DNA from 2 places in the Bacillus sp. JK62 genome. Region 1 is predicted to be linked to the other one. Evidence: riboswitches for the same ligand, from Rfam matches in the RefSeq annotation. Region 1 holds a riboswitch; the other holds the start of a gene.
What was found. A riboswitch is a leader RNA that binds a small molecule or an ion and turns the genes downstream of it on or off. The one in region 1 is predicted to bind thiamine pyrophosphate.
Positions count from the first base shown of each region.

Region 2: linked by a shared signal. The riboswitch ahead of ACWJJ4_RS16420 (acetylornithine deacetylase) and the one ahead of ACWJJ4_RS13335 (TIR domain-containing protein) in region 1 are both predicted to bind thiamine pyrophosphate.

Region 1 is NZ_JBSJQA010000005.1:160,487-167,750, forward strand. It holds gene ACWJJ4_RS13300 (VOC family protein) at 1-3, opposite strand, end outside; gene ACWJJ4_RS13305 (cation diffusion facilitator family transporter) at 198-1,139, shown strand; gene ACWJJ4_RS13310 (flavin-containing monooxygenase) at 1,203-2,240, shown strand; gene ACWJJ4_RS13315 (cupin domain-containing protein) at 2,587-3,120, shown strand; gene ACWJJ4_RS13320 (DinB family protein) at 3,378-3,905, opposite strand; gene ACWJJ4_RS13325 (dihydrodipicolinate synthase family protein) at 4,106-4,546, shown strand; gene ACWJJ4_RS13330 (hypothetical protein) at 4,602-4,982, shown strand; TPP riboswitch at 5,097-5,200, shown strand; gene ACWJJ4_RS13335 (TIR domain-containing protein) at 5,278-5,742, shown strand; gene ACWJJ4_RS13340 (thymidylate synthase) at 5,739-6,749, shown strand; gene ACWJJ4_RS13345 (class I SAM-dependent methyltransferase) at 6,746-7,264, shown strand, end outside.
Region 2 is NZ_JBSJQA010000006.1:631,666-638,929, forward strand. It holds gene pgeF (peptidoglycan editing factor PgeF) at 1-742, opposite strand, end outside; gene ACWJJ4_RS16415 (YlmC/YmxH family sporulation protein) at 897-1,148, opposite strand; gene ACWJJ4_RS16420 (acetylornithine deacetylase) at 1,209-2,489, opposite strand; TPP riboswitch at 2,563-2,670, opposite strand; gene ACWJJ4_RS16425 (ABC transporter ATP-binding protein) at 2,675-3,472, opposite strand; gene sigG (RNA polymerase sporulation sigma factor SigG) at 3,601-4,383, opposite strand; gene sigE (RNA polymerase sporulation sigma factor SigE) at 4,524-5,243, opposite strand; gene spoIIGA (sigma-E processing peptidase SpoIIGA) at 5,301-6,230, opposite strand; gene ACWJJ4_RS16445 (S8 family serine peptidase) at 6,446-7,264, opposite strand, start outside.

The DNA of each region.
Region 1 (7,264 bases):
CATAGCAATGCAACCTCCCAAGCTAAGCTAATGATAAGAAACATTTTCATTGAAAATATTTTGACATTTCAGTAAAGAACCTATATATTCGTATATGAGCATATAATCATATAAGGTTATTTTTGTGTCCGTGTTAGAATGCTTCATAGCAGAAAAGAAATAATAAATACAGTGTATTAGATAAGGAGGAGATTTCTATGGGTCACAATCACAATCACGCTGGCGGATCCAATAAGAAGGTTTTATTGATCTCATTTATCATGATTACAGGTTATATGATAATAGAAGCGATAGGCGGATTTTTAACCAATAGTTTAGCGCTTTTGTCAGATGCAGGCCATATGCTGAGTGATTCAATCTCATTAATGGTGGCTCTGATTGCTTTTAAATTGGCCGAAAAAAAGGCAAGTCATCATAAGACATTCGGCTACAAACGATTTGAGATTCTTGCAGCTGTGATCAACGGTGTTGCATTAATATTGATTTCCCTTTATATCATTTATGAAGCAATCAAACGTTTCTCTCATCCGCCGGAGGTAGCAACAACCGGCATGCTGACGATAAGTATCATCGGGTTAGCTGTGAATATATTGGTCGCTTGGATTATGCTGAACGGCGGAGATACAAAGAATAACCTGAACATTAGAGGAGCTTACTTACATGTGATAAGTGACATGCTCGGATCTGTAGGTGCCATACTGGCTGCGATCCTTATCATCTTCTTCGGGTGGAGCTGGGCAGATCCAGCGGCCAGTGTCATTGTGGCTATTCTTGTTCTGAGAAGCGGTTACCATGTGACGAAAGACTCCATTCACGTATTAATGGAAGGAACTCCGGAAAATATCGATGTCACTGACATCATTCAGACAATTGAAGAGACAGAAGGAATTCAAAGTATTCATGATTTGCACATATGGTCTATCACAAGCGGATTGAATGCTCTTTCCTGCCACGCTGTTGTTAACGATCAGCTGACCATTTCTGAAAGTGAAAGTATTTTACGCAAAATTGAACATGAACTTGGAGATAAAGGCATTACACATGTAACCATTCAAATGGAAACAGCTGCGCATAATCACGACAATACGATTCTTTGTCAGGCCCAAACTGAGAATCCGCGTGACCATCATCATCATTAAAGGAGGAGATAGGGACTCACTTTGTCTGCTGACAATTAAGATAAAACCGGAGGGGGGATTCATATGTACGACACGATAGTAATCGGAGCCGGTCAGGCAGGAATCTCAGTAGGATATTATCTAAAGAAGTCGGAACAAAAGTTTATCATTTTGGATAAAAGTCATGAAGTGGGGGAAAGCTGGAAAAACCGGTATGACTCATTGGTTTTATTTACTTCTCGAATGTACAGCTCTTTGCCGGGAATGCATCTTGAAGGAGACAAGCATGGACTCCCTTCAAAAAATGAAATTGCTGCTTATCTGAAAAAATATGTTGAAAGATTTGAAATCCCGATCCAATTACGGACAGAAGTAATAAGTGTCCAAAAATTAAACAACTATTTCTTAATAAAAACAAACCGGGAAGAATATCAAACGAAGAATCTTGTGATGGCCGCAGGTCCTTTTCATACCCCTAACATCCCATCAATATCAAAGGATGTAGCCGGTCATATTCATCAATTACATTCTTCACAATATAAACATTCAAAACAACTGGCGCCTGGGAATGTACTAGTAGTCGGCGGCGGGAATAGCGGGGCTCAGATAGCTGTTGAATTATCCAAAGAAAGAGTTACATATTTGGCTTGCAGTAATAAACCGGTTTATTTCCCTTTATGGATTGGAAAAAGAAGCATTTTTTGGTGGTTTGATAAATTAGGAGTTTTACATGCAAGTCATACATCAATATTAGGCAAGTTCATTCAAAAGAAAGGCGACCCCATATTTGGGTATGAATTAAAACATGCAATAAGACAGAAGAAGATCATCTTAAAACAAAGAGTCATAGCCGGAAAGCAAAATGAAATCATTTTTAAAGACTCATCTTCATTAGAAGTAAACAATGTTATTTGGGCAACTGGTTTTAAGAATCCGCTTTGGTGGATGAAAATAGAAGGTGTTTTGGATAAGGAAGGCCGAATTATACATCACCGGGGTGTTTCAGCTGCGGAGGGATTGTACTTTATTGGTTTGCCTTGGCAGCATAGGCGAGGTTCGGCGCTGCTTCAAGGTGTAGGAAATGATGCTGAATACATTGTAAAACAAATGAACGGTGGATAGACTGAGGAGAGCAGTAACTTACGGGTTTACTGCTCTTTTTTTGTTGAATACGTCCATTTATGTGACTGTGGCTGTTTTAATCGGCTTGTGGAACAGAAAACACAATATCTCTTGGTTGTCGGACTGGTGAGTGCATACCCCGGGCAGGTTTAAGTTTCTCGGCTGCAACAGTGTTACCAAGAGTTACAGGCCTTTGGTATTTTTTATGCAAACGGGTTTTGTGGCCAAAACGATTCTGCTAACTTCAGTCTTTTAGGCTGAACAAGGGAATTCCTTAGTGCGGCACACTCTCATTACAAAACGCATAGGATAATATCACAAAAATTTAAAATTGCGGGGATGAAAAATGTATTATATACCTTTTTCGCATCAATGTTATTATTGTGTGAATGTGCCGATGTATAGCGATGGAAGATCTGTTTATTGGACTGTTCCAAATAACTATGATCCTTCATACGAAGATAGAAACCTTCTCTTGAAAGATTATGGACCAAAACCATTTGTCGTGAATATCAATAAAGCCGCAAAACAAAACAATACGTTCCGTACGGCCCTATGGACAGGAAAGCATTTTCAAATTACTTTGATGAGTCTTGGTATTGGAGAAGATATCGGTTTGGAGATCCATCCTAACGTAGATCAATTCTTACGGATTGAGCAAGGCCGAGGGCTAGTTAAAATGGGCAAGAGTAAAGATCATTTAAGTTTCCGAAGAAATGTCTATGATGATTATGCCATTGTTGTCCCTGCCGGCACGTGGCACAATGTGATTAATACGGGTAATACGCCGTTAAAACTATATTCAATTTACGCTCCTCCCAACCATCCGTTTGGTACAGTTCATGTGACAAAGGCCGATGCAGCGGCTGCGGAAGATTAGTATAGGATTCCAGAGGACTTTGCTGCGGCAAAGACTATAAAAAAAATCGTATTGGGACAGCATGATCAAATATAGCGATCGAATGGCTGAAACACAAAATATTAACGTTTCAGCTTGTCATAGTGCAGTTGATGCGATGCTTTATTCCACAACTACTCAACAGCAAATGTGGTTTTTTGTCTGACCATTTTAATTGATTGGCAGTCAGTGAAAATGAATTTGTAATAAATTTATCCTTGCTCCTCCTAAAAGCGGCTTTAACAGCCAGGTTTCTGTTTCTCTTCAAACCATTTGCGAAGCTGATTAATATGAGCTTGATGATATCTATTATGGTCTGCCATATGCCATATTCCCCATTGAATGGTTGCTTGTTTATCTGCTTCATAATCTACTGTGTGATTCAGCTGATCGTCAGTTAGCTGATAACAAACAGACTTAAACATGCTGAATACTTCTTCATAATCAGTGAGAATTTGTTTTAATGAAACACCGGAAATGAAAGGGATCTTATTGTTCTGATCTAACATTGGTCCATACTTCTCTTCAAGCTGCTTTGGTATCGGTTCACCCTTTATTCTAAATATCCAGTTGAGATCAACATATGCTAAGTGTCTTATTAGCTGAGCTGTACTATTGTATGTTTGATTTGGTCCTTTATAATCGATCTCTTGCTGTGACATGTCTGACACAATGGATATTAAGCGGCAGTAATTTTCATTAACGGCAGAATACAGCATTCCCACAAGATGATCCATGTGCGTTTCACCTTTTAAATCTAAAATCATAAAACCCCGCCTCATTAGTACAATTTTTATATTTAGTTTGCCTTATTACTCTTATTTGTCAAGCAATCCAGAGAATGAATCGCTATAGGATGAAGCAATGAAGCAGGCTCTCTTTGCCTGCCTTTTTTGTGTGTCAGCCTTTACATCTGACATGTTGGGTTATCTGAAACTGTACTTTTTTAAATGTCAGACAGTGTTATATGATACTCTGCAGATATTCAAGAATAGTACTTGGAGGTCACTCTCATGCAAATTTTATTGCTATCCCTACGCCTTTTCATGAAGATGAACGTTTATATTCAGCAGGATTTGATCCTAATGTCGAACATTTGAAAAACAGCGGTATCCATTCGTTACTCATATGCGGCACGACTGGTGAACAGCATTCACTCAGCATGGATGAGCGCCTTCAGATCATTGAGTATGTTAATCAGCGAAAATTTGAAGATGTTGAACTGAAGTTCGGGGTTTCAGCCGTAAGAACCAGTGATGCCGTCAAACTGATGAAACACATCGAGAAAACCAATATTGATTCTGTACGGATTGGTTTTCCGCCTTATATAAGACCGACACAGCAGCAAGCCGTTTATTACATTATTCATTCATCAATTGACTTCATATTATTTCATTTGATAACATAAAATGGTTATTGTGATTGAAAAAGGATACCCGTTTTTATAAAAAGGAGTCATAACGTTGCTGAAAAGGTTTTTTCTTGTTTTTCTTACGCTGATGATGTCTATATTTGCTGTATTCGCGGCGGCTGAAGAGTCTCCCGGTGATCGTGTCATTTCTTTTGACGAGCCTATGATTTTATTGATCTCACTCGGAATCATTTTATGTTTGTTCATTCCGCCATTCGTCATGTCCTTTTTTAGCAGCTTGGTTGTGAGAATCATATCCGGAGTCTATCAATGTTTTATCGTTCTCACGTTTGCGGGCCTCATTCCGATTGGATTTCTGATTCCCCATGGCTTTTTGACAATTCTTGCTGCCGTTCTGGGGACTTTGGTCAGTTCAGCGAGTGTGGCCGTGACCTTATTCGTTGGCAGGAAAAAAGAGGCCGGAAGGTTTTAAAACTAGTGGGTAAGCTGCAAGGAAGGGAAATCCCAGAGATATCCGCAGCGCTTTTTGCCGGTCATTGTTTGACTATTTATATGGAATAGCATAGAATTAAAGTAAATATTTATAAAAAGTCACTAGGGGAGCTTTAATAGCTGAGAAGAGACAATACGTCCTGACCCTTTGAACCTGATTTGGTTAATACCAGCGTAGGGAAGTGAAAAATTAGAGAGATTCTTTATCTTATCTATATTTAAGCCACTTTCCATAGAGGAAAGTGGCTTTATTTATTTTGAAAGGGTGATATGAAGTGGCGACGAAAAAAGTTTTTCTGGCAGGGCCTTTTAAAAGTTTAGTAGATGAGAAAACTGGATTGATGAGTACGTATGAGAGGGGAAAGCTGGAATCATTAATTTCCTTTTTTGAGAATGAAGGATGGCTGGTTCATAATGCTCACAAGCGGGAAGGGTGGGGGAAAGATTTCATGACACCCCTTCAATGCACTAAAATTGATTTTGATGAAATAAGCACTTGCGACCTTTTTGCAGCATTCCCCGGATCACCCGCTTCTCCCGGAACACATATAGAAATTGGATGGGCTTCTGCCTTGAAAAAAAAGATCGTGCTATTTCTAGAAAAGGACAAGGATTATGCTTTCTTAATTCAAGGGTTAAATGCAGTGGCGGATGTTGAGTACATCAGCTATAAAGATACAGATGATTTATTAGAGAACATTAAAAATATCTTTGCAGCATATAAGGCGGAATCTCAATGAGAAAGAGAACTTTTCATGAAGCATATACGGAAACGCTGTATGACATCTATCACAACCCTGAATTTTTCAATTCACCGCGCGGACAAAAAAGCAGAGAACAATTGAACTACCATCTGACTCTGGAAAATCCAATAGAACGTGTCACTTATTTATCCTCAAGAAAAACCAATATCGTGTTTAATTTTGCTGAAGTGTTATGGTATTTATCGGGGAGTAACGACTTAGATTTTATCAGTTATTACAATAAAAAAATGCCTTCATATTCAATGAATAAAAAAACATTAACAGGCACTGCGTATGGGCCTAAAATATTTGAATTCGGAAATGCAAAACTAAATCAATGGAATAGAATAAAAAATCTTTTGACACAAGAAGATATTGATTCAAAAAGGGCATTTATTCAAATATTCGATGCTTCGGAACTCTTCGTTTCAGAAAATATAGATGTTTCCTGCACAATCGGTTTGCAGTTTTTTGTGAGGGAAGGCGAATTATACATGTCTTCTGTCATGCGTGCAAATGATGCTTTTCGCGGGATGATCAGTGATCTTTTCTCATTTACCTTCATGCAGGAATTAATGGCCAGAGAACTGCGTTTAGAAGTCGGAGAATATTTTCATAATGCGGGATCAATCCATATTTATGATTCAGATCATGAATGGGCGAAAACGGTGCTTGAAGAAGCTGAAAATCACCATGATATTCCGGAATTTGAATTTCCGAAAATGCCTGAGGGAAATAACTGGCCGTCCATTGAAACAGTCTTAAAGTATGAAGAATTACTTAGGAAAGATCAAATTTCTATGACTAAAAACGATATTGAAATGCTCGATTTACCTGATTACTGGAAACAGATTCTTTTCCTTTTCAGTATATACCAGCATATTGCATATAAACGGGATATGGGTCATTCTCTATTTCAAAGTTTACTTCCTATATATCAATTTTTCGTCAGGAATAAGTGGTCTCATTATTTCTCAATTGAGCAAAAGGAGGAAATTCAATGAAAACTTCATGGAAAGAAGACAGTGTTGCTGGTAAATTCGATGCTTATAATGACGTTTTAGAACAAACGTTAGGTTTTGAGTTTGTTTTTCGTACTTTTGATAAAGCGGAGATTAAAAAGGTGCTGGATTTCGGATGCGGTCCGGGAAAGGTAGCTTATAGGCTGGCTGACAGAATAGGCTGCAATGTGATCGCAGTCGATGAATCAAGGAAGATGTTAGATATAGCAAAGGCAAAAAGACAACATCCTCATGTGGACTATCATTTAATTGAACACGATAATCTTTCCTTCTTACCAGATCACTCGGTTGATGCTGCAATGGCCTGTTATGTTTTTATTAATACGGATAGTGACCAGCGTATCAAAGGTATCATAAATGAAATTTTTCGTGTGTTAAAACCAGGAGCTTCATTTGTCATACTCGATACGAATCCTGATTCAACCGGGATTGAATTTTCAACCTTCCGCAATGGAATACCGGGGAAAGAATATTCTTACGGAGAAGAAAGAAATGAA
Region 2 (7,264 bases), on a different contig from region 1:
ATAGACCGCTGACTGAAATGTTTTCTTCCGGAATGCCGCAATGTATCAGAAGAAGACGGTTGACCTCTTTTAAATCAAGCTGATACTGGCCTTTTTCCGTTTCGCATATGGCGGATTCAGCCGTAAAGGGCAGCGCCCGCACTTCATTGATGACGCGGTCGTCGACTGTATAGCTTCCCGCGCTGATGGACGGACCGATGACAGCCTGAATATCTGTTAAACGGGAGCCTTCTTCGTTTACCCAGCGTTCCGTCATGATGCGTCCGATTTGTTTGACCGTCCCCTTCCATCCGGCATGGGCAGCGCCGATAATGGATTTCACCGGGTCATAAAAATACAAGGGCACACAGTCCGCAAAACAAAGGGCCAAAAAAAGATTCGCATCTTTCGTGTAGAGCCCGTCCGTCCCGCGGAATGCGGAAGAATAGTCTCTCGCTCCTTTTCCTTTATCCCCGGCTGTCACGCGCCGGACGCGGTTTTCATGTGTCTGGTCGGCGAACACCCAGGAATCCAGATCAGTACCGCATAAGGACGCTATGACTTCACGGTTTGTCACAACATCATGAGCTTCGTCCCGGACGTGCAATCCGGTATTTAATGACTCATACGGAGGATTGCTGACACCGCCGTTTTTCGTTGTGAATCCGGCGATGACCTTTGTGTTAAGCTGATTCACACAGTTCCAGTCTTCTATCATGAGTGCCGAGGGGGTGGTAAGACTAAACGGGTGATATGTATTCATGGAGATCCAACCTTTCGACAAACATTAAAAAAGCGTAATTTCCCACTCATTTTAACACAATTTTAAGCATACGTTTAGCGGCTGATTGAAAAATGAGATAAATAAATGTGCCGGAAACATTGAGATTTCCGGCTTTTTACAAGTAAAGGGAGGATTACGCTCCCCCCTTTGGTTCATTTACACGCACTAAGATGACATCTTCCCCAATTTTAACTATATTTCGCCAAGGAATGATCATTTCCTCTTCTTTTCCGAAAAAACCGAGAACTTTTCCGCTGCCGCCTAAAATAATCGCCTGAATTTTTCCCGTTGTCACGTTAATATCAATATCCCCGATGCTTCCGAGTTTTTTTCCGTTCGATACGTTTACCACATCTTTTATTTGAAATTCAGATATGCTGATCATCCGTATCACGCCCTTTGCCCGTTCTTTTTCCTATTATATGAACGGCCGGGCTGAACCTTGTCACATCGGGCAATCTTTTTTGCGGCTGCACCAGCCGAGAATAAATCTCAGCATGATTTTCGTATAGTCCATAAGCTCATCAACGGACACTTCCTCGTTTACGGAGTGGGCGTTTTTTAAATCGCCGGGGCCGTATATGACGCTCGGAATCCCGGCCTGATAAAGCCATCCTCCGTCTGTTACGGTTTGGGAAACATCAATGACGGGCTCCTGTTTTTTGACGGCAGAGTGTGATGCAGCCAAGACAGAAACTGCCGGATGATCCGGATCGATTTCCAGCGCCGGGAACACCTCTCCTCTGTCTTCAATCATCGAAGATCCGCCCCATTTGAACACCGGCCTGTTTTCTTTGAGCCACAGATCACTGTCAGCGACACGATTAATATAGTCTTCGATTTCTGCGGCTGCTTGTTCGTGCGTTTCGTTCGGATAAAAGTGGACGGTGATCCATAACCGGCATTCATCGGCGACAAACGCTGCGTGTCTTCCGCCTTCAATGACGGCGGGGTTGATCGTATTGGTGCCGGGCGCAATGCCGGGATAGCTTTTCGTTACCGCCCAGTGGCGCTCCAGCTCTCCCAAGGCAGTGATGATTTTCGCCATTTTTTCGATGGCGCTCGCTCCGAATGTGCCTCCGCCCGCATGAATCATATTGCGCCTCATGCCGTCATGAAATGTTTGTTTGCTTTTCAATTCTATCCAGCCGGTGATGACACCGCCCTGCCCTTGAATATGCAGGCTGCTCGTATCCGCGACAACCGCAAAATCCGCGTGATAGCCGCGTTTGCAGCATTCCAGCGTCCCCGCCTCGCCGACTTCTTCTCCGATTACAGACTGTACAATGAGGTCGCCCGGAAGCTTAATGCCGGCATCATGGATCAGCTTCAGAGAGAAAAGAACACACGCCAAACCCCCTTTCATATCAGCGGCGCCCCTTCCGATCAGCATGCCGTCTTTTACGAGCGGCTGAAACGGGTCAGAGTTCCAGTCTTCGCCCCCGGCTTCTGCCACATCAATGTGTCCGTTTAAAATCAGGCTTTGATGCCTGCTTGAATCTGTCCCTTTTAAAACACCGACTACATTCGGATCTTCCGGATACACATCCCACATATCGACCGAGCAGCCCGTTTCTTTTAAAAAGCCGGCCACCCACTTTTGGGCTTCTGTTGTATTTCTTGCAGGCGGAGCCGGTGTCGGAAAGGCGATCAACCTTTCAGCTATTTGTATTAAATCGCCCCGCCGTTTATCCGCCTGGTGTAACAGCATATCAATCTGATGCATTGGAAATCTCCCCTTTGGCTGTATCAAAAAACCCGTTTCATTAAAATGAAACGGGTAAAAAACGGATCTTCCTCCGCTTTTTTCACCGCTTCCCTCCGCCGGCATGATCCGGATCAGGTCCGTTAAGGGTTGAGACAACGTCTCTCTCAGCTGCATGTCAGCAGCACCCCCAGGGTGAATTGATGTTATTTGACGGATGATACCGCTTTTGCACGTGTTAAAAACGGGCGGCCATTGTTCCATAAGACATTGACAGGCGTATCGAAAAACGCTGTAAGCCGCTCGTCAGAAAGCATGTCCCTGATTTTCCCGGAGGCGAACACCTCGCCTTGTTTTAAAAGCAGCGCCTGATCAAATACCGGCAGAATTTCTTCAGCGTGATGGGTGACATAAAGGATGGACGGCGCATTTTCTTTTTCGGCGATCGACGTAATCGTGTCCAGCAGCTGCTCCCTTGCCATAAAATCAAGACCCGTCACGGGTTCGTCCAAAATCAGCAGTTTGGGATCAGCCATAAGCGCCCGCGCAATCAGCGCTCTTTGTCTTTCCCCTTGTGATAATGTTTCATACCGTCTGTCGGCGTAACTGATGGCGCCCAAATCCTTCAGAAGACCGATCGCTTTTTCCCTTACCTGCTCACTCGGAGTTTCGTACAGCCCGATTGAGGCGTACGCGCCGCTGAGGGCGATTTCAAAAGCGGAGTCCGCGGCATATAATTTGTGCTGAAGACCTGCCGAAACAAGGCCGATTTTCCTTCTGAGCCTGTCACCGAGCTCTGTTTTGCCGAACTGATGGCCGAGCACCTGCATCTCTCCTGAAGTGGGGAAGTAATAAGAGCATAACATATTCAGCAAAGCCGTTTTTCCGGCTCCGTTTAATCCGTACAGCACCCAATTTTCGTTTTTCTCGACGCGCCAGTTAATATCTTTCAAAATCCATTTCCCGTTTCTTTTTAATGACACACTGTCCAGCTGTAAAATCATTGCAGTTTCCCCCGTTTACTTTATTTAAATTTTCTAAAAACTTTTACACATTAGAATACATCACTTTTTTGCAAACGTAAACCATCGCATGAAAAAAGCCTTTAAACAAGGTTTAAAGGCTTTTTCCGTTATTGATGGATATTCTTATTCATTTGTTTAATGGCTGCCTTTTCAAGCCTTGAGACCTGAGCTTGGGATATCCCGATTTCTTCAGCGACCTCCATTTGGGTTTTCCCTTGGAAAAAGCGCTTTCGCAAAATCATTTTTTCCCGTTCGTTCAGTCTTCTCATGCCTTCTTTCAGAGCCAGCTCCTCAATCCATTGTGTATCCTTGTTGCGCTCATCGCTGATCTGGTCCATCACGTAGATCGGATCGCCGCCGTCATTATAAATCGGCTCAAACAGTGAAACCGGATCCTGAATGGCGTCAAGGGCAAACACAATTTCTTCATGGGGCACTTCAAGAACTTTGGCGATTTCCTCTGCTGTCGGCTCCCTGCTTGTCTCACTGATTAACCGCTCTCTTACTTGAAGCGCTTTATATGCGATATCGCGAAGCGACCTCGAGACGCGGATCGGATTGTTATCCCGCAAATATCTGCGGATTTCTCCGATGATCATCGGTACAGCGTATGTTGAAAACTTAACATTATGGCTTAGGTCAAAATTATCAATGGATTTCATTAGTCCGATGCAGCCGACCTGAAATAAGTCATCAACATACTCTCCTCTGTTGTTAAACCTCTGAATGACGCTTAAGACAAGGCGCAGATTGCCGTTTACAAGCTTTTCCCTCGCTGAATCATCGCCCTCATCCTGCAATTGCCTAAACAGCTTTCTCATCTCTTCATTCTTGAGCACCGGTAATTTGGAGGTATCCACCCCGCAAATTTCGACTTTATTTCTTGACACGTTTTTCCCTCCCACTAGGAGCTGCTGTACAACGTTAAGTATCTCCTCGGGTGGGAAAAATATGCACCGCCATTTTACAGAAATAAACATCCGGCGGCGGCAATCCTTGCAGCAGTAAGGGCTGTCAGATGGAAAAAATTTTACACCATTTTGTTAAACTCTTTTCTCAGTCTTTTGATAATCCGCTTTTCGAGCCGGGAGATATAAGATTGTGAAATCCCCATCATGTCGGCTACATCTTTTTGGGTTTTTTCTTCTTCTCCGACAAGCCCGAAACGCAGTTCCATAATCTGCTTTTCTCTTTCGTTTAATTGCTCAAGCGCTTTTTTCAAAAGTTTTTTATCCACATTGGCTTCAATGTCTTTCGTAATAATATCATCATCTGTGCCGAGCACATCCGAAAGCAGCAGTTCGTTTCCGTCCCAATCAATGTTCAGCGGTTCATCAAAGGACACCTCTGAACGGATTTTATTGTTTCGGCGCAAGTACATTAAAATTTCGTTTTCAATACATCGCGATGCGTAGGTGGCGAGTTTGATTTTCTTTTCCGGATTAAACGTGTTTACCGCTTTGATCAAACCGATGGTGCCGATGCTGATTAAGTCCTCGATATTGATGCCGGTGTTTTCGAATTTGCGGGCAATGTAAACGACAAGACGTAAGTTTCTCTCAATCAGGATGGCCCGCGCCGCCTGATCCCCGCTCGGCAGCTTTAATAAGAGCACCTGCTCCTCTTCTTTAGACAAAGGCGGCGGCAGCGCCTCGCTTCCTCCTATGTAATACACTTCATCGCTTTTCAGTCCGAGTTTCATCAGCCATTTATACCACAAATATGTCAGACGCAGCTTAAGTTTTTTCATCTTCCTCCCCCTTCTAAATACAACGCGTTTTGAGTATGATGAATAACAGACTTTTCGTCAGGAAACATGTTTTACAGCCTTCCCTGTCAGCATCTTCGGGTGAACGATTCCGTCAAATTCACCGTCAGCGGATAATGGCTTCGTGCTGATGCCGATCAGGCATTTTTCGCATGCGATCATCTCGTCTTTTGTTAAAATCGTGACGTAATCCGGCTTTAAACAGAGTAAAAATTGATTGTCCTGGCCGACGCCCCTGTATGGAATCAGCCTCAGCTTATCCGCATGACGGAACGAATCATCAAGCTGCTCTATCACTTCAAGCGGACTGGCGGATTTGATGAGGTCCGTTTCCTTTTCGCTGAGAATCGGAGCGAATTTGTCAATGTGAAGGATCATGACCGGCGTTTTCGTCAGCGGATCATACAGCTGATTCCCGGAATCCACCAATCCTTTCGCGCGGATTGTCTGTCCGCTGAATTCCGCCTGCACCATGACAAGTTCATCGTACTGAATGGACTTCGTCTCGATGTCTTCAATTCTCTTTTTCGAAAAAATCCATATGGCCGGAAATCCGATAACTACAAACATCCAGCTGATCGGGTCGCCGAATCCGGTCTGGCTTGTGACCATTACGCCTTGCTGCACAATTGATTCTGTCTGCAGCAGGGAATGTACGCCGATCATTCCCCCGCCGACGAGAAAAGTCGCGAAATAAAAAGCGAACAAATTTTGAAAAAAGTATCGGAACCGTTTAAAGCCAAAAGCCGTAAGCACGATGACTACCGAAAACGCCATTTTTCCCGCCGGATGCTCCACAAAGGGAGAAACAGGCGTAAACATCAGAAGCACAATGGCTGACCCGATAAAACCGCCGGCGGCCACTCTTCTTTTTTTCACTTGGCGTTTTAAAATAAAGGCGGTCAATAAAAGCAAAAGAGAATCAAAACAAAAGTTCAACAGCCAAATGACATCCAGATAGATTTTCACATCTGACCCCTTTCCTCTTTTGTCTTACATATCTGTTTCTCTCTCTTGTTTCATAAGTATAAAGCAAGCTCTGTGGGAAAGTCTGTCAATTAATGTTGAGGGTAAAGTACAATTTTTAAGGGATAACCGTTTTATTTGTCGAGGGCCGAAAAGGTTGATTTTCTATTGTCCCCTTCAACTAAAAAAGCGCTGCCGTGATCTGGCAGCGCTCTGTTTTACTCATTGATATAAAGTTTTCCTTTAGCCGTCTGTCTTGTTTCATTTCCGTAGTCATCTCTTGCGATAACGTCAATTTTTGCTCCGCTTGCTTTGATGGAAGAAGCCGCCGTCCAGTAACCCTCATATCGTCCCGGAGAAATTTCTCTCAGCGGAAGCTCTGTTGCGTTTTGGCTCCCTGCCCGGGCGTTTGTCAGAGGCAGACGGATCACGAAGGAAGCGTCTAATTTCTTTCCGCTTGAAAAAGCGATTTTCACTGATTCTCCGGCTTTTAATTCCTTATCCGCTCCGGGAACCAATCCGGAAATGACGGGAGCATTGTAATTGACATCGATTACCGTCTTTTTCGTTGTTTTGTTACCCGCTTCATCTGAGGCCGTGACCTTGATCTCATTGCTGCCGTTTTCCAGAAGGGTTCTCGCTTGATAAGAACCGTTATTTACTTCAGCTTTTTTTCCGTTCACCTTTACCCATTTTAAATGGTCGTCGTGCACTTTTCCTTTTACAGTCACTGCTTCTTTATTTGTTTTATCACCGTTTGCCGGACTGTCAATCGTCACATCAGGCTTATCCTCATCCAGTATGACCGTGACAGGGCGTGACTCGTCGGTTGACCCGCTGTCTGTCACAGATGCCGCCGTCAGCCGATTGGCATCTTTAGTGAGTGTGACACCGGCCTGGAAATTGCCGTCTGCATCTGCTTTCGTTTCTGCGGCGGTTTTACCGTTATTGGTAAGACGGACAGCGGTTTTTGGTGAAGCCGTTCCTTTCACCGTGATTGACTTCTTGTTTGTAAATGACCGGTCTTCAGGCGACGT